4 regions of the Streptomyces sp. CWNU-52B genome follow, and region 2 is predicted to be linked to each of the others. Evidence: riboswitches for the same ligand, from Rfam matches in the RefSeq annotation. Region 2 holds a riboswitch; each other region holds the start of a gene.

Region 1 (5,784 bases), on a different contig from region 2:
CTGCGACTGCGCCTCCTGGCGCCGGCGCTCGGCGTCGGCCGCCTGCTGCCGGGCCAGCTCGTCCGCCTTGCGCCGGGCCTCCGCCTGCTTCTCCCGCTCGATCGCGGCGAGCCGGGCCTTCTCCGCGGCGGTCAGCTTCGACAGGAGCCCGCGCGCCTCGGCGAGCTTGCGCTGCACATCCGCCTTGGACGTCTTGAGCGTGTTCTGGGTCGTGGTGAGCGACTCCAGGCCCTCGGACGCCTCCTGCCGCTTCTTCGTCGTGGCGGCCTGGACCGACACGTAGTCGTCGACGGCCTGCTTCTGCCGGGCGGTCAGCCGGTTCATCAGCTGGGTCTGGTCGAAGTAGTCCTGCGGGTTGTCCGCGAGGAGCAGGGAGGCCGTGTCGGGGGCGGCGGCTCCCGTGCGGTACTGCGCGGCGGCGAAGTTGCCGAGCTCCTCGCGCGCGGTGTTGAGCTTCTCCGTGCGCTGCGCCACGTCGTCGAGGAGGGTGTCGACGCGCTTGCGCTGCTTGGTGGTCTTCTCCTTGGCCGCGTTGTACTTCTCGGTGGCCGTGCCCGCCTGCTGGTAGAGGTCGTCGACCTTCTTCTGGACTTCCTCCGTGCTCGGCCTGGGCTCCGCGGCAGGCGAGGCGTTCGCCGTCTGGGAGAGCAGGGCCACCGAGGTCAGGGCCGCGGTGGCGAGGGCCGGCGTCCGCATGCCCATGGCACTGGGGGGCCGCAACTTGCGATGTGGCGCCACGAGGGCGTCTCCTTCCGTCATCCGCCTACCGAGTTAGCTGTCGGGTTCGGGCGAATGCTTCGGAAGGTTTGCCCTACGGCCCTTGTCCCGCGAGGGAGTTCGGACCGATTCACCCCAAGGTCGGTTGGGTCCCCGGTTCCGGCGCCACGAGGGCGTACCGGATTCGGCGGAGTCCGCCCGGCCCGGCGTTGTTCGCCGGTGCGGGTCGAGCGGCCTACCCGAAAGTTAGCCAATTCGTGTGGCACCTGTGAAGTTTGATGTGCGATATGCCCGATACATTTTCGTGACCTGGGCATCGAATTTCGTTCGCTGACGTCAAATGAGTGTGATCTGTCACGAGTTGTCCGGAGCGGTGGATTCCGGGCGGCGGGGCGCGTGTGCGGTGAGGTGGGTGGCGGGGTGCTCGGTGGGGTGTGTGTCTCGGCCGGGTGCCGGCCGGGTGTCGACCGGTCGCATACCGTGATTGCACGGTCATTCAGGGTCACGTATGTCGCTGGTGGGCCGGTGGAGTTCGCGGGGTGGCGGCGGGGTGTCAGTGGGGGCGCCTAGACTCGGAGAGCGATGAGCAGCCTCTTTGATGACAGCTTCCTGGCGGACCTCAAGCCCTCGCGGGCCCATGAGGAAGAACCCCCGCCGCCGCCCGAGGACGAGGCGCCGGATCCGGTTCCGGACGACCTGTTCGGCGGGCGGTTCGACGTGCCGCCGCCGAGCCGGGACGAGTACTACAGGGACGGCGCCCCGCGCCCGCACGTGGACCCGGCGGCGCTCCTGGACGGGCTGAACGAGAACCAGCGCGCGGCGGTCGTCCACCACGGCTCGCCCCTGCTCATCGTGGCGGGCGCCGGTTCCGGCAAGACCCGTGTGCTCACGCACCGCATCGCCCACCTGCTGGGCGAGCGCAAGGTGCACCCCGGCGAGATCCTCGCGATCACCTTCACGAACAAGGCCGCGGGCGAGATGAAGGAGCGCGTCGAGCAGCTCGTCGGCCCCCGGGCCAACGCGATGTGGGTGATGACCTTCCACAGCGCCTGCGTGCGGATCCTGCGCCGCGAGAGCAAGCAGCTCGGCTTCACGTCGTCCTTCTCGATCTACGACGCCGCCGACAGCAAGCGCCTCATGGCCCTGGTCTGCCGCGACCTGGACCTCGACCCCAAGCGCTTCCCGCCGAAGTCCTTCAGCGCCAAGATCTCGAACCTGAAGAACGAGCTGATCGACGAGGAGGACTTCGCCGCGCAGGCCGCTGGGGGCACCTCCCAGACGGAGTCTGGGGGAGGCTTCGAGAAGGCCCTCGCCCAGGCGTACGCGATGTACCAGTCGAGGCTCCGCGAGGCGAACGCGCTGGACTTCGACGACCTGATCATGACCACGGTCAACCTCCTGCGCGCCTTCCCCGACGTCGCCGAGCACTACCGCCGCCGCTTCCGCCACGTCCTCGTGGACGAGTACCAGGACACGAACCACGCGCAGTACTCCCTGGTCAGGGAGCTGGTCGGCACCTCGGACCACCCCGTCGACGTACCGCCGGCGCAGAGCGACCTCCCGCCCGCCGAGCTGTGCGTCGTCGGTGACGCCGACCAGTCGATCTACGCCTTCCGCGGTGCGACGATCCGCAACATCCTCCAGTTCGAGGAGGACTACCCGAACGCGAAGACGATCCTGCTGGAGCAGAACTACCGCTCCACGCAGACGATCCTGACCGCCGCCAACGCGGTCATCGAGCGCAACGAATCCCGCCGCCCCAAGAACCTGTGGACCAACGCCGGCGCGGGCGCCCGCATCACCGGCTACGTCGCCGACACGGAGCACGACGAGGCCCAGTTCATCGCCGAGGAGATCGACCGCCTCACCGACTCCGGCGACGCGAAGGCGGGCGACGTCGCCGTCTTCTACCGTACGAACGCGCAGTCCCGTGTCTTCGAAGAGATCTTCATCCGGGTCGGCCTGCCCTACAAGGTCGTCGGCGGCGTCCGCTTCTACGAGCGCAAGGAGGTCCGCGACGTTCTCGCGTACCTGCGTGTGCTGGCGAACCCCGAGGACTCCGTACCGCTGCGCCGTATTCTGAACGTGCCCAAGCGCGGTATCGGCGACCGCGCCGAGGCGATGATCGACGCGCTCTCCCAGCGCGAGAAGATCAGCTTCCCGCAGGCACTGCGCCGCGTCGACGAGGCCTACGGCATGGCGGCCCGCTCGACGAACGCGGTCAAGCGGTTCAACACCCTCATGGAGGACCTCAGGACCATCGTCGAGTCGGGCGCGGGCCCCGCGACGGTCCTTGAGGCGATCCTCGAACGGACCGGTTACCTCGCGGAACTGCAGGCCTCGACCGACCCGCAGGACGAGACCCGCATCGAGAACCTCCAGGAACTGGCCGCCGTGGCACTGGAGTTCGAGCAGGAGGCCGGTGAGGGCGAGACCCCGGCCGGGCTGCCCGCCTTCCTGGAGCGCGTCGCGCTCGTCGCCGACTCCGACCAGATCCCGGACGAGGAGGAGGACGGGTCGGGCGTCATCACGCTCATGACCCTCCACACGGCCAAGGGCCTCGAATTCCCCGTGGTGTTCCTGACCGGCATGGAGGACGGCGTCTTCCCGCACATGCGGGCGCTCGGCCAGGCCAAGGAGCTGGAGGAGGAGCGGCGGCTCGCGTACGTCGGCATCACCCGCGCGCGTGAGCGGCTGTATCTGACCCGGGCGTCGATGCGCAGTGCGTGGGGGCAGCCCTCGTACAACCCGCCGTCCCGTTTCCTGGAGGAGATCCCGGACACGCATCTGGACTGGAAGCGCACGGGGTCCATGGGTGCGGTGGCCTCAGGGCCCGTCGCCGGTGTGGCGGCCTCGCTGTCCTCCACGCGCTCCCGCTCGGCTGCCTCGGGCGCGTCCGGCTTCGCGACGCGTCGCGGTGCCTCGGACAAGCCGGTGGTGTCGCTCGCGGTCGGGGACCGGGTCACGCACGACCAGTTCGGCCTCGGCACGGTGGTCGGGGTGAAGGGCATGGGGGCGAACTCGGAGGCGACGGTCGACTTCGGCGGAGAGAAGCCGAAGCGCCTGCTGCTGCGGTACGCGCCGGTGGAGAAGCTGTAGCCGTGGGCTAGTGCTGGCACTAGGGCTAGCACTAGGTGGGGCTATGTGGGGTTCACTCCGTGGCTGCGCAGCCACGGGAGCGGGTCGATCGCGGAGCCGCCGCCGGGCCGTACCTCGAAGTGGAGGTGCGGACCGGTGGAGTTGCCGGAGCTGCCGGAGTACGCGATCGGGTCGCCGGCCTTCACGACCGCCCCCGAGGCGACCTTGTACGTGGAGAGGTGGCAGTACCAGGTCTCCGTGCCGTCCTTGGCCGTCACGATGACCATGTTCCCGTAGGCGCTGTTCCACTCCGTACGGACGGTCCCGTCGGTCGCGGCCATCACCGTCGTGCCGTACGAGACCGGGAAGTCGATGCCGGTGTGCACGGACATCCAGTTGACGCCGGCCTGGCCGTAGTAGGCGCTGAGCCCGTGCCGCGAGACCGGCAGCGCGAACTTCGGGCGCAGCCGCTCCTTGCGGGCCGCGTCCGCCGCCGCCTGCTGCTTCTCGGCGACCTGCTGGGCCTTCAAGTCGATACGTTCCTGCGTACGGCTCGCCCGGTCGGCGAAGTCGTCCGCGTCCGCGGAGAGGTTCTCCAGCTGGGTGTCCAGCTTGTTGTTCGCGGCCGACGGTTTCACGGCGCTCGCGTCGGGCGCGGCGGCCGTCGTCTGCACGTCGTCCCCGCCGTCGCCTCCGGTCACGGACGCGGCGGCGATTCCGGCGACACCCATCACGCACGCCGACGGCACGGCGATCGTCAGCAGCGCGGAACGCTTGGGCGGAGGGCGGCGGCGCGACCGTGAACCGGAACGGCCCGCCGCGCGGGACGCGGCACGCGAGGCGGCCGGGACGGCGGGAGCTACTTCCTCGGCCTCGGCGTCGTCGAGCAGCGGGGACTCGTCGTGAGCGTAGGCGTGAGCCTGGGTGTGGGAGCGGGTGTCGGGGTCCGCGTCGGCGCCGTCCTCGGCCTGACCGGAATGGCCGAACTCGTCCTGTGCGGTGGCCTGTTCCTCGTACGCGACCTGCTCGAACGTGGCGGTGGGCTGCTGGTGGAACGACTCCTGCTGGTCGTAGCCGCCCTGTTGGTCGTACGACTCGTGCCCCGCCTGTGTCTGAACCTGTGTCTGTACCTGCGCCTGCACCTGTGTCTGTGCCTGGTGGTCCTGCGGGCGGTGGTGCTCGCCGCCGTCCGAGTTCCAGGCCGTGGCGTCGTACGTGCCCGTCTCGAAGGTCGGCGCGGTCCACTGCTGCGTGGGGTCGACCTGCTCGGCCTGGAGCCAGGCGTTCGCGTCCCACTGGCCGGTGCCGTCGGGGCTCGGGGTCTGCGCCGGGATCTCACCGAGCTGCTGATATCCGGCCTGCGCCCAGACACCGCTCGTGTCGTAGCTGCCGGTCTCGTAGGCGGTCTGGTGCTGGGCCGCGTACGGGTCGTAGTTCAGCGTCTGGTGGCTGCCCGTGGGGTCGCCCCAGTTGCCGCCGGCTTCGGGTGCTGTTCCGTTGCCGCTTCCGTTGCCGGGCAGATCGCCGAAGAGGGGGTCGGCGTCGAACGTGGCCGTCGCGTAGGCGCCCGCCGTGCCGTAACCGTTCGTGGTGTCGTACGAACCGGTGACAGTCGGATCAAAACCGGTGGCGGAGTACGTGTCGTGCGTGGTGAAGTCGCCGTACGGGACTCCCTGCTGGCCATAGGACGCGTAATGCGCCGAGACGGCCTCGGGAGCCGGGGTCGGGGGGTTTACGGTCCCCGACGGGTGACGGTCGTTCACCAACTTCTCTTTCGCCTCGACAACAGGGGCTGGCAGAGCAGTGCGGTGACTGTACCCGGCGGTATGAGGGCGCGACAATCTTCGGCAGGTTTCCTCCTCTCGGGAAACGGGCATTCGGCCGCCTTTCGGCGGAGGATAGGCAGAGCTTTGGCCTTGCGTTCGACGACTGTTCGAAGAAAAGTCGTCTCCAAGGTCGAACGCGGGTTCCGCTTACGGCACTTCCCGC
Region 2 (5,784 bases):
ACGCGGTCGCCCGAGGACTCCCCGCGCAGCCGCCGGCCGATCCAGGGCACCAGGTACTCGCGTGCCCAGTGGATGTTGTCCCGCCGCACCTCCATCGTGCCGCGCGGCGGCAGCGGCGGCCACGGCTGGTCCGGGTCCGCGGGCACTTCGAGGCCCAGGATCTGTCCGGCGCGCAGGGCGACCCGGGTGTGCCCCTCGGGCGACAGATGGAGCCGGTCGCCGTCCCAGGCCCGCCGGTCCTGGATGGTCCTGAGGGACCACAGGTCGAGCACCGGACAGTTGTACCGGTCGGCGATGGCCCGCAGATGCAGGTTGTACGTGGCGATCTTGCCGCGCATGTGCTTGAGAACGGGTACGCCACGGGTGTCGAAGCCGGTGGCCACGAGGACCGTGCCGACGACGGACGTGAGGTCCGCGACGGCGCGCTCGTAGCGCTCCGCGACCTCGTCGGGGTCGGTGCCCGGCCGGATGATGTCGTTGCCGCCCGCGCAGAAGGAGACCAGGTCCGGCCGGAGCTCCTTGGCCCGCCGCACCTGGTCCTCGACGATCTGGTCGAGCAGCTTCCCGCGTACCGCGAGGTTGGTGTAGTCGAAGTCGCCCTCGGGCCGTCGGTCCGCGAGCAGCACCGCGAACCGGTCGGCCCAGCCGACGTACGCTCCGTCCGGGCCGGGGTCGCCGACGCCCTCGGTGAAACTGTCACCCACCGCCACGTACGACCCGATCACTGATCTGTTGTCGTTCTTCGAATCGTCTGCCACATCGGCCCATGATTCACCCGGAGGTGTGAGCTACGCGACCGTAGGAAGGGGTTGACTCGCGGTGAGATAAGCCACTCGTCAAGTGTTGGTCAACCGCGGAATAAGGGTCGAGTTCCGGGACGTTACCGCAGCTCCCAGACCCGGAAATCGCTGATGGCGAAGTGACTCCAGGTGGTCCGGAAGGCGAAGTGCCCGCTCGTGTACGGCTCCGGGTCGGCGTAGTCGAGGACGAGCCGTCCGTTGTTCCACCACTGGACCGTCGAGCCGTTCGAGACGATCCGCACCCGGTGCGGCCGATTGGCCGTGAGCAGGGGTTCGGTGTAGTCGAGGATCAACGGCCGTACGCCCGCCTCGCCGACGTAACGGCGCAGCCTGGTCGTGGTGTTCGTGTTCGCGCCGTAGCCGACGTAGTACGTCCTGAGGTGGTCGTACTCCTCCAGCGCACCGCCGCGGGGCGTGGCGAAGAGGTCGTGCGGTGAGCGCGCGTCGGTGGCGTTCCAGAAGTTGTTGAGGTCCGACACGCGGTCGTTGGCGCCGCCCGCCGAGACCGGTGTGGCGGTGTACTCGATGACGTACGGCCCGCGCAGCGCGCGGCGGAACCAGAGCGTCGCGCCGCTGGGCACGTCGATGTCCAGGACACCGCGGTCGGCGGTGACGCTGCCGCCGTCCTGCAGTTCGGCCGCCCACCGGCCGAGGCCGTGCCGGAAGTCGTCATGGGCGACGAGCCGGCCCCGCCGCCGGCGGTCCGAGGCGCTCGCCCACGGTCCGGGAACGAGCGCGGCGAGTCCGGCCCCGGCGGCCAGGGCTCCGAACGCTCTGCGTGTGGTCGTCATGATGCGGTTCCTTCGGGCGTCGTGATCTCGCTGGTCGCGGAGAGCGCTTGCGGAGATCACTGTGGCGCCCCGGAGCACCCGTGTCGACGCTTCTCCCGGCCACGCAACACGACCGCAACGCGCCGAACACGTTCCGCTCACCGGGCAGTTGCGGGGAGCCGCCCGGGAGTTGCCCTGGCGCACCGAAGGCCGGACCCCGGGGATCACAGGGTCCGGCCTTCGGAGACGAGCCGGGCGGTACGGCCCGCGGGCGCGGGCTCGGACGGCTCCGGTCAGACGGAGACGCCGTTGGCGCGCAGGTAGGCCAGCGGGTCCACGTCCGAGCCGTAGTCCGGGGTGGTGCGGATCTCGAAGTGCAGGTGCGGGCCCGTGACGTTGCCCGTCGCACCGGAGAGGCCGACCTGCTGGCCCCCGGTCACGGTCTGTCCGGCCGTGACACCGAGGGAGGACAGGTGGGCGTACTGGGCGTAGTGGCCGTCGGCGAGCTGGATGACGACCTGGTTGCCGTACGCGCCGCCCCAGCCGGCGGAGACGACCGTGCCGGCCCCGACGGACTTGAGCGCGGTGCCGGTGGGAACCACGAAGTCGACACCGGTGTGGTAGCCGCTGGACCACATGCTGCCCGACATCTTGTACGCGGTGCCGATCGTCGCGCCGTCGACCGGCAGCGTGAAGCCGGTGGCGGGCGCGGTGTCCGCGGCCTTGGACGCCGTGGTCGTCGACTTCTTCGCAGCGGGCTTCTCGGCGTTGTCGGTCTTGCCGGACTTCGACGCGGTGGTGTCGGAGCTCGGCGTGGCCGCGGCCTTGCCGCCGATCGTGAGCTTCAGGCCCGGGTGGATGAGGGCCGGGTCACCGCCGATGGACTTACGGTTGTCCGAGTACAGCTTCTTCCAGCCGCCGCTGACGTCCTGCGTGTCGGCGATCTTCGAGAGGGAGTCACCCGACCGCACGGCGTACGTCCTGGTGCCGGCCTTCTTCGCTTCGGCCTTCTTCGTTTCGGCCTTCTTCTCCGCGGCGGGCGCGGAGACGACGGTCCCCTTCGCGACATTCGAGGCGCTCGCCACGGAATCGGCCGCGGACTGCGGTGTGGCCGCGTGCGCTCCGGCCGCGCCGAGAAGCGGGAGGGCCAGTGCGGCGCCCCCGGTTCCGGCGACCGCTATGGAACGAGTGAAACGCTGGGTCTTGGTACGGCGGTGCTTACCCTTCGCGGGCATGACGAATTCCTCTCCGGCGCCTGCGAGGTGAGCTGTCGGGTGCGAGCTGGAGATGCCCGGCCGTGCTTTCGCACGGCTTAACCCCAAGCCGTTCCGGAGACCGGAACAGGCGTCTTACCTGTGGGTCCCCCGCTCCTGCCTCGTACGGGTGAGTGCGGATTCCGGGCGGCGGCAGGATTGGGCGTCCGTCCGGATTGGAGGCGAACGTAAGCGACATGAAGACGCGGAAACAACCTCGGGGGTTTCCTGTGTGTCCCGTTTTCTTGATCCTCGACCGAAATACCGGTCACCCTGCGTCGACCGGGGATCTTCTCGATTGTTAAATCCCATAGGGCGGGGCCGAATTGCGTGAGCATGGCGACAGCGGAACGTCACGGATATGACGCTGCTCACGGACCGGTGTTCCAGGAGCCTTTATTCCCTGGCGAGTTGGAACCAAGGCTCCATTACGGACACAACAGTCAGATGCGACGCAAGCGGATAACCGTCGCATCCAGATCTCCGCGCAGCCCCGTCCGCATCCCGTGGTGCAGCAGCACGGCACCACGGTGGACTTCACCCGTTTCGCGGCATTCGTACGACGCCGACGGGTCGAGCCCCTTCAGCCTCACCGCCGGAGCCGGTTCGCCGTAGTGCTGGGCCTGGAGCCAGGCGAGGACGACGACCTCGCCGCCCCTGACGTACTGGACGGCGCTCAGTCCGCCCTCCGGCGCCCGCAGCCGATGGAGGTCGCCGCCCTGCACCACCGGCCGGATCTCCTTGTAGAGCTCCACCCAGGTCCGGGCCTCCGCCAGTTCCTCCTCGGTCCACCGGGTGAGGTCGCCGCCGACGCCGAGGACCCCGGCCATCGCGCTCACGAAGCGGAACCGCAGCGAGCTGACCCGTCCGTTCAGCTGCGTGTTCGGGCTGTCCGTGACCCAGGCGGCCATGGCCCGCGCGGGATGCACCTGGCTGAACCCGTGCTGGATGGCCAGCCGGTCCAGCGGGTCCGTGTTGTCCGAGGTCCACACCTGGTCCGTACGCGCCATGATCCCCAGGTCGATCCGGCCGCCGCCACCGGAGCAGGACTCGAAGGCGACGGTCGGGTGGGCCGCCCGCAACCGGTCCAACAGGTCGTAGAGGGCGTGCACATGGTCCACCCACAGCCGCTGGGGGTAGGCCTCACCCGGCCATCCCGCGTCGGTGAAGCAGCGGTTGAAGTCCCATTTCACGTAGTCGATCGGCGCGCTGGAGAGCAGCGTGTCGAGCTGTTCCCACAGGTACTCCCGGACGTCCTCGCGGGCGAGGTTCAGGACGAGCTGATTGCGCAGCTCCGTCCGCTTTCGTCCCGGCTGGAACTGCGCCCACTCCGGGTGCGCGCGGTACAGCTCGCTGTCCGGGTTGACCATCTCGGGCTCGACCCAGATCCCGAACCGCATCCCGAGCCCGTGCACGTGGTCGCCCAGCGGCTTGAGGCCGCCGGGGAAGCGGTCCCGGTTGGGCGTCCAGTCGCCGAGGCCGGCCCGGTCGCTGGTGCGCTCCCCGAACCAGCCGTCGTCGACCACGAACAGCTCGACCCCCATGTCGGCGGCCCGGCGGGCGAGCGCCCGCTGCTGCTCCTCGGAGATGTCGAACTCCGTCGCCTCCCAGGAGTTGTAGAGCACGGGCCGGTCCCGGTCAGCGTCCGGGATCACGTACGCGCGCTGGTACGCGTGCCAGGCCCGGCTGGCCCCGCCGAAGCCGCCGTCGCTCCACAGTCCCGCGAAGACGGGGGTGACGAAGGTCTCCCCCGGCTCCAGGCGGAGCAGCCCCGAGTCGTCGTACCCGGCGCCGCCGGTGATCTGCACGCGCGCGTCCGGCAGCTGGGCCACCGCGATCCGCCAGGTGCCCGACCAGGCGAGCGCGCACCCGTAGACCTCGCCCAGCTCCTCGGTCGCCGTGCCCTCCGGGTCCAGGGCGACCCACGGCAGGTGCTGGTGCCCGGTGTGTCCGCGCCGGCTGCCGATGATCTTCTCGCCGTAGGTGAGTTCGGAGCGCACCAGACGGGACTCGGCAGCCCAGCGCCCGTGCAGCTGGGACAGCCGCCACCCGTCGCGCGGTGGCAGCGTCCAGGTCGCGGAGTCGGCGCGCAGCACCTCAAGGGCGGGCCCTTCGTTGGTGAGCGTCACCCACCGCTCGACGACGTCGGTGGCGGCCCGCATCCGGTAGTGCAGGGTGATGCCGAGCCCGGAGTCGGAGAACCGCAGCCGCAGCTCGTCGGCGTCGGCCCCACCCGTCTCGTACGCCTCGAAGCGCCATTCGGTGCCGCGCCGCTCCTGCGTGCGCACCGAAAGGGCGGGCCGTACGAAGCGGGGGCCGCCCTCGACCGGATACTCCTCGTGGCCGTCGAGGGTGGCCTCGAACGCCCAGTACTCGGGCCCCGGGCCCGCGGCGAGCGCCTCGGCGTCGGCGAGCGCGATCCTCGGGCCCCAGTGGAGATGGAGCAGCTCGTCCTCGTCCCCGAGCCGCAGGCCGTAGCTGCTCGTGAGCCCCGAAAGGAGCCACGTACGACCGTCTGCGCCGATCTCTACCATCAAGCCCTCACATATTCGAACAGGCACGCTCAAGTCACAACATCATCAGGGGCCGCCCACCCTTCGGGCAACGCCTGTGGACAACTCATCGGCCCCCGAACCCATGTCGTATCGTCGGAAGCGCCTCGCCGACGAGTCGCGTCGGCGGTGGATGGGAGGAGCCCTCGTGACGCAGCAGGTCCCGTCGACCGAGCCCGAACTGGCCGGAGTGCGCAATTTCCGCGATGTGGGCGGCCTGCCGACCGTGGACGGACGCCGGGTGGCGCAGGGGCGCCTGTTCCGCAGCGGCCACCTCGCGCACGCGACGGCGTCGGACGCCGCGTTCCTCGCCTCGCTCGGCCTCCACACGATCTTCGACTTCCGCAACGCGGCGGACCAGAAGCTGGAGGGCGCCGACGTCGAGCTGCCCGGCGTGCGGAACGTTAAT
Region 3 (5,784 bases), on a different contig from region 2:
GGGACACAGGCCCGACTTCAGGTTGACGAGGTAGTTCAGCTTCACCCGTCGGCCGAACCAGTGGCGGCGTACCTTGCCGGCCGCGGCCACCACATCGAGGAGTTCGTCGTCGGAGGTGGCCAGCACGGCCAGCGCCTCGTCGCGGGTCGGCAGCTCGCGCCGAAGCCCCTTGTCCAGCAGCGTGTTCAGCAGGTCCATGGGGTCCGATCCTGGCCTATCCGACCTCGCCGGGCCAAGGAGGAACCGGACAACAGAGTCGGCTCGACGTGTGGACATTGCCACATCATGGGCGTCTGGTGGCCGGGCTAGGGTCTGTGCGGTGCCTACAAAAGGCAGTCGGGGGCGGCCGGGCGGAACGTCGTGTCCGGACCCTCTCCCGGGACACCCTCGACCTCACGGCCCGGAGGACACATGGCGCAGTCGCCCTTCGCGTGGATCGACGAGCAGGCGCTGGCCCGCGGGCGGGCCGGACTCGTCCGGACGCTGCGTCCGCGCCCCGCCGACTCCGCGCTGCTCGATCTCGCCGGAAACGACTATCTGGGCCTGGCCCGGCATCCCGAGGTGACGGAGGCCGCCGCGCGGGCCGCCCGCGCGTGGGGCGGCGGTGCCACCGGCTCCCGGCTCGTCAGCGGTTCCACCGAACTGCACGCGGAACTGGAGCGCGAACTGGCCGCGTTCTGCGGCTTCGAGTCGGCCCTCGTCTTCTCCTCCGGCTACGCGGCCAACCTCGCCGTCGTCACCGCGCTCGCGCCGCACGGCTCCCTCGTCGTCTCCGACGCGGGCAACCACGCCTCCCTGATCGACGGCTGCCGTCTCGCGCGCGGCACCACCCAGGTCGTCGCCCACGCCGACCCCGACGCAGTCCGCAAGGCGCTGGGCACGCGCACCGGGCCCGCGATCGTCGTGTCCGACACGGTCTTCTCGGTGGACGGCGACGCGGCCCCGCTGGCGGAGCTGGCCGTCGTCTGCCGGGAGTCCGGCGCGGCCCTGGTGACGGACGACGCGCACGGTCTGGGAGTGCTCGGCGACGGCGGGCGTGGCGCGGCGTGGGCGACGGGGCTCGCGGGCGCGCCCGACGTCGTCACCACCGTCACGCTGTCGAAGTCGCTCGGCAGCCAGGGCGGCGCCGTCCTGGGCCCGGCCCACGTCATCGACCATCTGGTCAACGCGGCCCGCACCTTCATTTTCGACACCGCGCTGGCACCCGCGTCGGCGGGCGCGGCCCTGGCGGCCCTGCGGCTGCTGCGCGGGGAACCGGAACGGGCCACGCGCGCGCGTGCGGTGGCGACGACTCTGTACGAACGCCTGACGGCCGAGGGCCTGGAAGCCGTACGGCCGGACGCGGCGGTCGTCTCCGTGCGCGCCCCCTCTCCCGAGCGGGCGCTGCGCTGGGCGGCGGACTGCCGTGCGGCGGGTCTGGCCGTCGGCTGTTTCCGTCCGCCCTCGGTGCCGGACGGCGTCTCACGGCTGCGGCTCACCGCCCGCGCGGATCTCACCGACGGGCAGCTCGACCGGGCCGTGGACGTGATCCTCACAACGCGCCGATGAAGCCCTCCCAGGCCACGGGGTCGAAGAGCAGGGCGGGCCCCGAGGTGTTCTTGGAGTCGCGCACCGCGAGCAGACCGGCCCAGGGGCCGGAGCCCGGACGGGCGGTCTCGACGCAGTTGTTCATTCCTGTGCTGCGGCTGCTGCGCTGCCACCGCACACCGTGCAGTCGTGTGCTGGAAGGTACGTACCGAGGCATGGCGGCCATGGTGCCTCCTTATGCGCCGGAAGTGACACCGGCGAGGAAATCCAACGTGTCCTTGGGCGAAAGGGCGTGGACCTGAAGGGAGTCGAAGGCCTTGCTGTAGGCCTGAAGGTCTTCTTTCCGTTCGAGGTAGAGGCTACTCGTCAAGTGGTCGAGAACAACCACATCCAGATCAGATTTGTTCGGAAAAGAAAACATTACGAAAGGCCCGGTGATGCCGATCTGGGCGCCAACTCCGAACGGCAGCACCTGAATCCGCACGTGAGGGAGGTGCGCGGCCTCCTGGAGCCGCTCCAGTTGACGCGCCATGACCTCCGGGCCGCCGACGGTCCTCCGGAGCACCGCCTCGTCCAGGACGGCGCTCAGCCGGAGCGGCGGATTCGAACGCAGCACGTCCTGGCGCGCCAGGCGCACCCGCACCAGTGCGTCGACCTCGTCGTCGAGCGCCGCGCCCACGACGGCGCGCGTCACCTCACGGGCGTACTCGGGCGTCTGCAGGAGGCCCGGCACGACGGAGTTCTCCAGCGTGCGCATCGCGCCGGCCTGCGACTCCAGGCTGATGAAATCGCTGTACGTCGTCGGCAGGAGGCCCCGGTAGGCGCGCCACCAGTGGTGCCGTCCGTCCTCGTCGGAGCCCGCCAGCACGACAAGCAACTCGTACTGTGCCGGGTCCTCGACGCCGTACGCGTCCAGGAGCAGTCGTACGTCCGCGGGCTTGACGCCGCTGCGGCCGGTCTCGATCCGGCTCACCTTCGACTGGTGCCAGCCCACGCGGCGGGCCGCCTCACCGCTCGTGAGGCCCGCGAGGGCACGTAAAGCACGCAGTTCGGCGCCGAGTTTACGGCGGCGCACCGCGGGGCCGTGCTGCATGGCCGTCTCCTTCCGACCGTCGCGCCGACGCTGTGGCGCTCGGCGTCACGCCGACGGTAGAGGAGAAACCGGGTCCATGCCCAAATATGGTCGACCGCCGTAGAGTTCACCGCTTCGAGCGACAGATATATGCATATCTTGGTGGATCGGCACCAAGAACGCCGAGGTAGTGGCACTCTGGCGCAAGCACCAGTCCGGGACCGTGCCCGAAGTCATCCTCTTCGGGTGGGGTTCCGGTCCCGTGGGAAAGGGACTACGTCGCATGGCAGATCACCAGGAAGCATCCGTCACTCTGCCGAGCGATCCCGCCTCGGTCTCGGCCGCCCGTAGGTACGTGACCGACGTCCTGGCGGAGTGGGGACTCCCGTCCGGCTCGGAGGCCGCCGACACGGTCCGGCTCATCGTCTCCGAACTTGCCACGAACGCGGTACAGCACACATTCGGGCTGTCACCCACCTTTACGGTGGACATCGAGCTCGACCGTGACGAACAACTGTGCATCGGGGTGACCGACAGCCACCCGCGCTTCCCGCAGCGGTTGCCCGCGGCCGTCCAGCAGGACAACGGCCGCGGACTGGTGATCATCCGCTGGCTGACCGCGGAGAGCGGCGGCAGGCTCCTGGTCCGGCCCACCAGCGAGGGCGGTAAGACCGTGTCGATCGTGCTCCCCTGGGCGGTACCGGCGCAGTCGGCGCGGACCGACTGAGGCCTGCGCCCGCTTTCACTCGTTCGGGGGACGGGCGGGTGGGGGCTGCGTGTCGGCCGGGGTTCTGCCGTCGGATGCTCCGTCGACCGTGGCGTCGGCCTCGGCGTCCGTGCCGCTGCCGGCGGCCGCGGTCTTGTCGGCGGCCCGTTTCACCAGGTGGGGCATGACCGCCCACAGGCCGGTGCACACGACCAGAGTGGCCGCGCCCGCCAGGATGCCTTCGGTACGTCCCAGCGCCACGTCCACGACGAGCAGGACGGAACCGGCGAGAGCGACCGCGAGCACGGCGAGGCCGACCTGTGCGAGACGGGACGAGACGTGCACGATCTGGGGCTTGGCGCCCTGCTGGAACAGCCGGCGGTGCAGTGCGGCGGGCGCCGTGAAGAGGGCGGCCGCCAGGACCGACAGGAGCAGGGTGACGACGTAGGTGGTGCGCTGCACCGTGTCGAGCGACGGGAACCGCGGGGTGAAGGCCAGGGTCAGCAGGAAGGCGAAGAGGATCTGAACGCCGGTCTGGGTGACGCGCAGCTCCTGGAGGAGCTCGTTGAAGTTCCGGTCGGCGCGCTCCAGACGGGTCTCGTCGCGCTCCTCGGGGTGCTCCTGGAGGTGTTCCTGGAGGTGTGCTCGGGGGTGCTGACGTTCGGCCATGGGTGAACGGCTAACCATTCCGCCGTCGAAAACACATCCGGGGCCTCACGAGGTGGGCGAGATGGCCGTGGTGATCGCCACGGCCACCTCGCGGGCAGATCACCTGACTCGGCCGTACCAGACGCTCTTCGTCCAGATCTTCTGGAGCTTCACCACTTCCCCGGTCTTCGGGGAGTGCCAGATCCGTCCCTTCCCGGCGTAGATGCCGACGTGGTAGACGTTCCGGCCCGAGTGGAAGAAGACCAGATCCCCCTGCTTGCGCTTCGAGGCGGAGACATGGTTCGTCTTGTTGTACTGGGCCGCGGCCGTACGGGGCAGGCTCTTGCCCGCCTTCTTGAACGAGTACAGCGTCAGGCCCGAGCAGTCGAAGCGCTTGGGCCCCGCGGCCCCGTACTTGTACAGGGAACCCTTCTTGGAGGCCGCCACCTGAAGTGCCTTCGTCGCGGGTGTGGCCGCTTCGGCGGTGGACGCGAAGCCCGGGGCCACTATGCCGCCGCCGACAGCGGCGAGGGTGAGAGCCGATGCGGTACCGGCCCTGGTGAACAGCGACGGGACACGATTGAGCGCAGACATGCGCAACCCTTCGTCAGCCGCCTGTGAAGGATGACCTGTCGGATTCGGGCTGGCGAAGTTGCCCGGCCGCTGCTGCGGCTTCACCCCAAGGGCAGCTCGGCCCGGCCATGGCGTGACCGTTCCGGCGACCCGTCGTGCTTGGGTCCTCCACTCCTGCCGATCCACTTCTGTCGACCGGTCATCCGGGCAGCGGCAGGACTCGGCGTCCGCCCGGACCGCCCCGCCGCTGCTGGCGGGGGCTTGTCGTCGGAAGGGATCTTGACGCACCGATGTCCCAAATGCCGAGTGGAACCGGCGATTTGTGGGCTTACTCACCACTCACCCGTTCGGGTGGACAGCCCGTTTCACGGGTGGGTGTCGAGAACGTCGTTGACCCCCGCACCAGCACAGGAGTGGCTGATCCCGCCTCGGGGACGCGCGTGTTGCGCAACTCCCGGGGGCCTGTAAAGGCAGCACTTTCTACGCCGTCCGGGGGTACACCGTCTGGTCCGTTTCGCTCCCGGCCCGGACGCCTCGTCGCCTGCCTGCGTGACGCCGGGACACGGGGTGTACGTCAGGTGTCGGAGCCGGGCGGCAGAGCGACGCGGCCCGCCCGGCGCTCACCGTCCAGGACGCGCAGCGCCCGCGCCAGGGTCGGCGCGTGCACCTCGTGCTCACCCCGCTGGTGCATCAGGGCCAGGGCGTCCCGCAGCGCGGTGGCCTTGCCGACCAGGGCCTGGGCCGCGCGCAGTCCGCGGTAGGTGTCGCCGGCGTGTGCCGGGTTGATCCGGCCGAGCAGATCGACGACCTCCAGATAGCGGTCGATCAACTCGGCCTCGGCCCGTGTCAGTGCCGGCAGCGGGGGCAACTCGGGTGGGAGCATCCGCGCTTCACCTCGCGCCCGACGCGCCGAGGGCCGCCTTGCGGCTCGGGACGATCCGGTCGACCAGCCCGTACTCCAGCGCCCCGGGGGCGTCCAGGATCCTGTCCCGCTCGATGTCCGCGGCGATCCGCTCCCGGCTCTGCCCCGTGTGCAGGGCGAGCAGATCCTCCAGACGCGTACGGGTACGGGCCAGTTCGTCGGCCTGGACGGCCAGGTCGGACACCTGCCCCTGGACCGGCTCGGAGAGCGACGGCTGGTGGATCAGCACGCGGGCGCCCGGCAGCGCGTACCGCTTGCCCGGGGTGCCCGCCGCCAGCAGCACCGCGGCGGCCGACGCGGCTTGCCCCAGGCAGATGGTCTCCACCTCGCAGCTGA
Region 4 (5,784 bases), on a different contig from region 2:
TCTCCTCCAGTGCGCCGTTCACCGCGTGGAGGCGGCCGGTGAATCCCGCGTCGCGCAGATTCTCCAGGATGCTGCGTCCCACTCCCCCCGGGGCGCGGCCCGCTCCGACGACCGCGACCGAACCGGGGGCCAGGAGCCGGGCCACGGAGCGCGCCTCCGCCCGCTGTTCCCGCGCACGCTGCACGGCGAGCGAACGATCGGTGGGCTCCAGGTCGAACTCCAGGCGTACGACGCCGTCCTCGAAGCTGCGCTTCTGCTGGTAGCCCGCGTCCGTGAACACCTTGATCATCTTGTTGTTGGCGGGCAGCACCTCGGCGGCGAAACGGCGGACGCCCCGCTCGCGCGCGACGGCCGCGACATGCTCCAGGAGGGCGGACGCCACGCCACGGCCCTGATGGGCGTCCTGGACTAGGAAGGCGACCTCTGCCTCGTCCGCGGGGGCGGAGGCGGGCCGGCCGGCCGCGTCGATGCGGTCGTAGCGCACGGTGGCGATGAACTCGCCGCCGACGGTGGCCGCGAGGCCCACCCGGTCCACGAAGTCGTGGTGGGTGAAGCGGTGGACGTCCTTGGCGGACAGGCGCGGGTACGGCGCGAAGAAGCGGTAGTACTTCGACTCGGCGGACACCTGCTCGTAGAAGCTGACGAGACGGTCGGCGTCGTCGGCCGTGATGGGCCGGACGCGCGCGGTACCGCCGTCGCGCAGGACGACGTCGGCCTCCCAGTGAGCGGGGTACTCGTGCCGGTCCGGCGGGGTCTGCATGGGGCCCAGAGTACGACTCGGGTCCGACAACGGCGGGGTCACCGCCCGGCCGTGGGACCGCCCGGCGGCGGGCGGACCGCTGCGCGGGCGTGGGCGGGCTCGCGTCCGGCGAGGGGGCGAGGCAGGCTTGGGGGTCTCGGCCGTTCCGGTCCGGGGCCACGTGGGGCCGGACCTGGGCCACGTGGGGCAGGACCGGGGCCCGAGGCTGACCAGGGCGGGCCGGGCCTCGTCCGCCGGGGCACGCTTCACCGTATGGAACACTGGTCTAGACAACCTTGAGACATCTGAAGGGCAGCATCACATGGCTGAGCGCCGCGTCAACGTCGGTTGGGCCGAGGGCCTTCACGCCCGTCCCGCCTCCATCTTCGTCCGGGCCGCCACGGCCTCCGGCGTCCCCGTGACGATCGCCAAGGCCGGTGGCGACCCCGTCAACGCCGCTTCCATGCTCGCGGTCCTCGGCCTGGGCGCCCAGGGCGGCGAGGAGGTCGTGCTGGCCTCCGACGCCGAGGGCGCGGACGCCGCGCTCGACCGTCTGGCGAAGCTGGTCGCCGAGGGCCTCCAGGAGCTCCCCGAGACGGTCTGACCGTCCGACACGCCTGATCGGTCCGACCGACCAGACCAGTCCGACCGGCCAGTCCGACCGGCCTGAACGGACCGGTCTCGCGGATCTCTTACGGCGGAGCGGCGTCCCCCGCGTCCCGGGTGGCGCCGCTCCGCCGTATGCACGTCCGGAGCCAGCCGCGTACAGGGCACGACACCTATTGAGGTACGGCGCGTCCGAGACGGGGATATCCGCGTCCGCCCCCGATTTCCGCGCACACGAAAATCACGTGCCCGGCAATTGCGGGCACGCGGAAAAATAGGCAGCGGAAATAGTCTCCTGCCGAATAACTCTCTTTGTATACGGCGCTTCTGTTAATGCCGCAGGCCCTCTGTGTTTACGGGATGTTGCGAAGTCCTCACACGCTCGACGCGGTCCCCGCCGGGAAAGCGGAGCCGGTGCGCGCTCGTCGCCCGCTCGGTGTGCAGCGCCGTGATCGCCCGCGCCCGGTCGCTGTCGCCGCGGGCGACGGCGTCCACGATGGCGCCGTGCTCGGTCCAGGACTCGGCCGGGTGCGCGGGCGCCTCGACCGAGTACATCCAGGCGATCTTGTGCCGCAGCTGACCGAGTGTCGAGGTCAGCGCCGGGCTGCCCGACGCCTGCGCGAGCGTCTCGTGGAACCAGCCGCCCAGGGAGCGCAGGTCCTCGCTGTTCCCCCGCCTGGCCCGCTCCTGACCGAGCCTGACCAGACCCCGCAGCACCTTCAGATGGGCCTCGGTGCGCCGTTGCGCGGCACGGGCGGCGCCCAGCGGCTCCAGCAGCACACGCATCTCCAGGAGATCGGCGGCCTCCTGCTCCGTGGGCTCCGCGACGCACGCGCCCGCGTGCCTGCGGGTGACCACGAACCCCTCCGCCTCCAGGGTGCGCAGCGCCTCGCGCACGGGGACCCGCGAGACGCCGTAGCGGCGCGCGAGCAGTTCCTCGGTGAGCCGGCTGCCGCGTTCGTAGACACCCGCGACGATGTCGTCACGAATCGCCGTGCATACCGAGCGCGCGGGAATACGCATGACCGGACCTCCGCCTTAATCCCCGCGAAACGCGGTCGATTGACGCCTGTTCGGTGACTCTATTGCAGAGAACGGGAAATTCCGAAGGCAGCCGGGAATCCATGGATATTTTTTGGACACACGGCGCCTCTGAACAGGCAGTCGTCCGGTACGAAAGTGTCCGGAAGGGGTCGGAGCACGCGAAGGCCCCGGCTCGGTGAGCCGGGGCCTTCGACAGGGTGTCGCGGTCAGACGTTCACGCCGTGCGAGCGGAGGTAGGCGACCGGATCCATGTCCGAGCCGTACTCCGCGGTGGTGCGCGCCTCGAAGTGCAGGTGCGCTCCGGTGACGTTGCCGGTCGCCCCGGAGAGGGCTATCTGCTCTCCCCCGGTGACCGTCTGGCCGACCGAGACTCCGATGGACGAGAGGTGCCCGTACTGGGTGTACGTGCCGTCGTTCATCTTGAGGACGACCTGGTTGCCGTACGAACCGCCCCAGCCGGCCTCCACGACCGTGCCGGAGCCCACCGCGTGCACGGCGGTGCCGCTGGCGGCGTGGAAGTCGATGCCGGTGTGACTGCCCGAGGACCAGACACCGCCGCCGGCCTGGTAGGCGGTGGAGACGTACGAGCCGGTGATCGGCGCGGTGAACGCGTTGAGCCGCTTGCGCTCGGCCTCGCGGGCCGCACGGGCCTCGGCCTCGCGCTCCTTCTCGGCTTTCGCCTTGGCCTTCGCCGCGGCTTCCTCGGCGCGCTCCTTCGCGGCGGCCTCGGCCTTCTCCCTGGCCGCTGTCTGGGCGGCGGCCTGCTGCTGGGCCGCCGCCTGTGCGTCGATCTCCTGGGCGACCGAGTCACCGAGGGTGACCGCCTGGGTGAGGCCGGTCTGCTCGACGGGGCTCTCGGCAGCGAGGGCGGGGGCCGCCAGGGTGCCTACGACACCGGTGGTGGCGAGTGCGGCGACTCCCACCGTCCTGCGGGTCGAGCGGGTCGTGCGGGTCATACGACCGGGAAGACGGTGCTTCCCCGTGGCGCGGGTGAACGCCATGAAGTGGCTGGTCCTTTCCTTCCTTCTCGCCTACCGGGTTAGCTGACGGGTTCGGAGCAGGAAGGTCTCCTACAGACCCCCTTCGGGAAGGGCGTCCGATTCACCCCAGGGACACACGGGTCCCCGGCTCCCCTGGCTCGCGCCGTACGGGGACTCGGCGATGACTGTCCGGTGCCGCGGACGCGGCGCACTGCCTGACGAACAGCCGGACCGACGCTAAGCGGGGCCGCTTTCGATCGACAAACGGAACCCGGCTTTTGTAGCGCACGCCACAGGGCAGACAGGCAACCTCCGCATCAATATGGATAAACAGTGGACGAACCAGTACACGAAGAGACCCGGGCGACCGATGGGTCACCCGGGCCTGTCCCAGTCCCTGCCGCAGTTCCTGCCGCAGTTCCCTGCCGCGGTCTCTGCCGCAGTTCCTGCTCCGGTCCTACTCCGGTGCCACGACGCTGACTTCGCCGATCCCGAGGGCCTTGACGGGCTCCTCGATCTGCGAGGCGTCACCGACCAGGACGGTCACCAGACGGTCCACCGGGAAGGCGTTCACGGCGGCCGCGGTGGCCTCCACGGTGCCGGTCGCGGCGAGCTGCCGGTACAGCGTCGCCTGGAAGTCGTCCGGCAGGTGCTGCTCGACCTGGTCGGCGAGGGTGCCCGCGACGGCTGCCGCCGTCTCGTACTTCAAGGGCGCCACACCCACCAGGTTCTGCACGGCGACGTCGCGCTCGGCGTCCGTCAGGCCCTCGGCGGCGAGGGTACGCAGCACCTTCCAGAGGTCGTCGAGCGCCGGGCCGGTGTTCGGGGTGTCCACGGAGCCGCTGATGGCGAGCATCGAGACGCCCGTACCGTCCGGAGCGGAGCGCAGTACCTGCCCGAACGCCCGTACACCGTAGGTGTATCCCTTCTCCTCGCGCAGGACACGGTCCAGGCGGGAGGTGAGGGTGCCACCGAGGCAGTACGTGCCGAGCACCTGGGCCGGCCACACGCGGTCGTGCCGGTCGGCGCCGACACGGCCGATGAGCAACTGTGTCTGGACGGCTCCGGGGCGGTCGACGATGATCACCCGGCCGGTGTCGTCGGCGGTCACCGACGGCACGGGACGCGCCTCGGCCTGCGATCCGGTCCAGGTGCCGAGCGTGTCGCCGAGCAGCGCGTCGAGGTCGATGTCGGTGAGGTCTCCGACGACGACCGCGGTGGCCGTGGCGGGGCGCACGTGCCGCTCGTAGAAGGCACGGACGGCCGCCGAGTCGATCGCGGTGACCGTCTCCTCGGTGCCCTGGCGCGGGCGCGACATGCGCGAGGTCGCCGGGAAGAGCTGCCGGGACAGCTCCTTGGCGGCCCGGCGGGCCGGGTTGGCGCTCTCGTGCGGGATCTCGTCGAGCCGGTTGCGCACCAGCCGCTCGATCTCGCCGTCCTCGAACGCGGGCGCCCTGAGGGCGTCGGCGAGCAGGCCGAGCGCCTTGGGCAGCCGGGAGACGGGGACTTCGAGGCTGAGCCGTACGCCGGCGTGGTCGGCGTAGGAGTCCAGCGTGGCGCCGCTGCGCTCCAGCTCGGCGGCGAACTCCTCGGCGGAGTGCTTGTCGGTGCCCTCCGAGAAGGCTCGCGCCATGATCGTGGCGATGCCGTCCAGGCCCTTCGGCTCGGCTTCCAGCGGGGCCGCCAGAAGGACCTCGACGGCGACGACCTGCTGGCCGGGGCGGTGGCAGCGCAACAACGTCAGGCCGTTGTCGAGCGCGCCGCGCTCGGGTGCCGGGAAGGCCCAGGGCCTGGCCTCGCCGGCCTGGGGCTGCGGGTGGAACTCCATCGTGGCGAGCTCGGTCACTTGGCCGCCTCCTCGTCGGTGTCTTCAGCGGCGGCGCCGGTGTGCTCGGCGGCGTCGGTCTCTTCCGGGGCGTCGGTCTCCTCGGCGGCGGTCGGCTCGTAGACCAGCACCGCGCGGTTGTCGGGGCGCAGGCGGGCCTTGGCGACCTCCTGGACCTCCTCCGCGGTGATGTCGAGGACACGCTGGACGGCGGTCAGGGCGAGCTGGGGGTCGCCGAACAGGACCGCGTACCGGCACAGTTCGTCGGCGCGGCCCGCGACCGTGCCCAGCCGGTCCAGCCACTCGCGCTCCAACTGGGCCTGGGCGCGCTCCATCTCCTCGGCCGTGGGGCCCTCCTCGGCGAACCGGGCGAGCTCCTCGTCGACGGCGGTCTCGATCACCGGGACCTCGACGTCGCCCGACGTCTTCACGTCGAGCCACCCCAGGGAGGGCGCTCCGGCGAGGCGCAGCAGGCCGAACCCGGCCGCGACGGCGGTGCGGTCACGGCGTACGAGCCGGTTGTAGAGCCGGGACGACTCGCCGCCGCCCAGAACGGTCAGGGCCAGGTCGGCGGCGTCCGCCGCGCGCGT

Evidence for each region. Region 2 has a riboswitch for cyclic di-AMP ahead of ACLVWQ_RS26155 (peptidoglycan DD-metalloendopeptidase family protein). Riboswitches for the same ligand answer to the same signal wherever they lie in the genome.
Region 1: it holds a riboswitch for cyclic di-AMP, as region 2 does, so the genes downstream of both, ACLVWQ_RS19090 (NlpC/P60 family protein) here and ACLVWQ_RS26155 (peptidoglycan DD-metalloendopeptidase family protein) in region 2, are expected to answer to the same signal.
Region 3: it holds a riboswitch for cyclic di-AMP, as region 2 does, so the genes downstream of both, ACLVWQ_RS15630 (C40 family peptidase) here and ACLVWQ_RS26155 (peptidoglycan DD-metalloendopeptidase family protein) in region 2, are expected to answer to the same signal.
Region 4: it holds a riboswitch for cyclic di-AMP, as region 2 does, so the genes downstream of both, ACLVWQ_RS27305 (M23 family metallopeptidase) here and ACLVWQ_RS26155 (peptidoglycan DD-metalloendopeptidase family protein) in region 2, are expected to answer to the same signal.

Annotation. Positions count from the first base shown of each region.
Region 1 covers NZ_JBLFJV010000019.1:282,633-288,416, forward strand. Annotated here, with positions in the region: gene ACLVWQ_RS19090 (NlpC/P60 family protein) at 1-738, opposite strand, end outside; cyclic di-AMP (ydaO/yuaA leader) riboswitch at 745-917, opposite strand; gene pcrA (DNA helicase PcrA) at 1,300-3,816, shown strand; gene ACLVWQ_RS19100 (M23 family metallopeptidase) at 3,858-5,558, opposite strand.
Region 2 covers NZ_JBLFJV010000028.1:32,865-38,648, reverse strand. Annotated here, with positions in the region: gene ACLVWQ_RS26165 (SGNH/GDSL hydrolase family protein) at 1-725, opposite strand, end outside; gene ACLVWQ_RS26160 (DUF6250 domain-containing protein) at 881-1,591, opposite strand; gene ACLVWQ_RS26155 (peptidoglycan DD-metalloendopeptidase family protein) at 1,864-2,805, opposite strand; cyclic di-AMP (ydaO/yuaA leader) riboswitch at 2,810-2,966, opposite strand; gene ACLVWQ_RS26150 (alpha-galactosidase) at 3,267-5,357, opposite strand; gene ACLVWQ_RS26145 (tyrosine-protein phosphatase) at 5,524-5,784, shown strand, end outside.
Region 3 covers NZ_JBLFJV010000013.1:147,433-153,216, forward strand. Annotated here, with positions in the region: gene bioB (biotin synthase BioB) at 1-198, opposite strand, end outside; gene ACLVWQ_RS15605 (8-amino-7-oxononanoate synthase) at 412-1,548, shown strand; gene ACLVWQ_RS15610 (DUF397 domain-containing protein) at 1,532-1,753, opposite strand; gene ACLVWQ_RS15615 (helix-turn-helix domain-containing protein) at 1,763-2,620, opposite strand; gene ACLVWQ_RS15620 (ATP-binding protein) at 2,883-3,326, shown strand; gene ACLVWQ_RS15625 (DUF6328 family protein) at 3,342-3,974, opposite strand; gene ACLVWQ_RS15630 (C40 family peptidase) at 4,074-4,547, opposite strand; cyclic di-AMP (ydaO/yuaA leader) riboswitch at 4,551-4,752, opposite strand; gene ACLVWQ_RS15635 (hypothetical protein) at 5,101-5,409, opposite strand; gene ACLVWQ_RS15640 (ATP-dependent Clp protease proteolytic subunit) at 5,417-5,784, opposite strand, start outside.
Region 4 covers NZ_JBLFJV010000030.1:109,110-114,893, reverse strand. Annotated here, with positions in the region: gene ACLVWQ_RS27320 (GNAT family N-acetyltransferase) at 1-760, opposite strand, end outside; gene ACLVWQ_RS27315 (HPr family phosphocarrier protein) at 1,062-1,343, shown strand; gene ACLVWQ_RS27310 (GntR family transcriptional regulator) at 1,676-2,368, opposite strand; gene ACLVWQ_RS27305 (M23 family metallopeptidase) at 2,596-3,390, opposite strand; cyclic di-AMP (ydaO/yuaA leader) riboswitch at 3,403-3,560, opposite strand; gene ACLVWQ_RS27300 (M16 family metallopeptidase) at 3,827-5,215, opposite strand; gene ACLVWQ_RS27295 (M16 family metallopeptidase) at 5,212-5,784, opposite strand, start outside.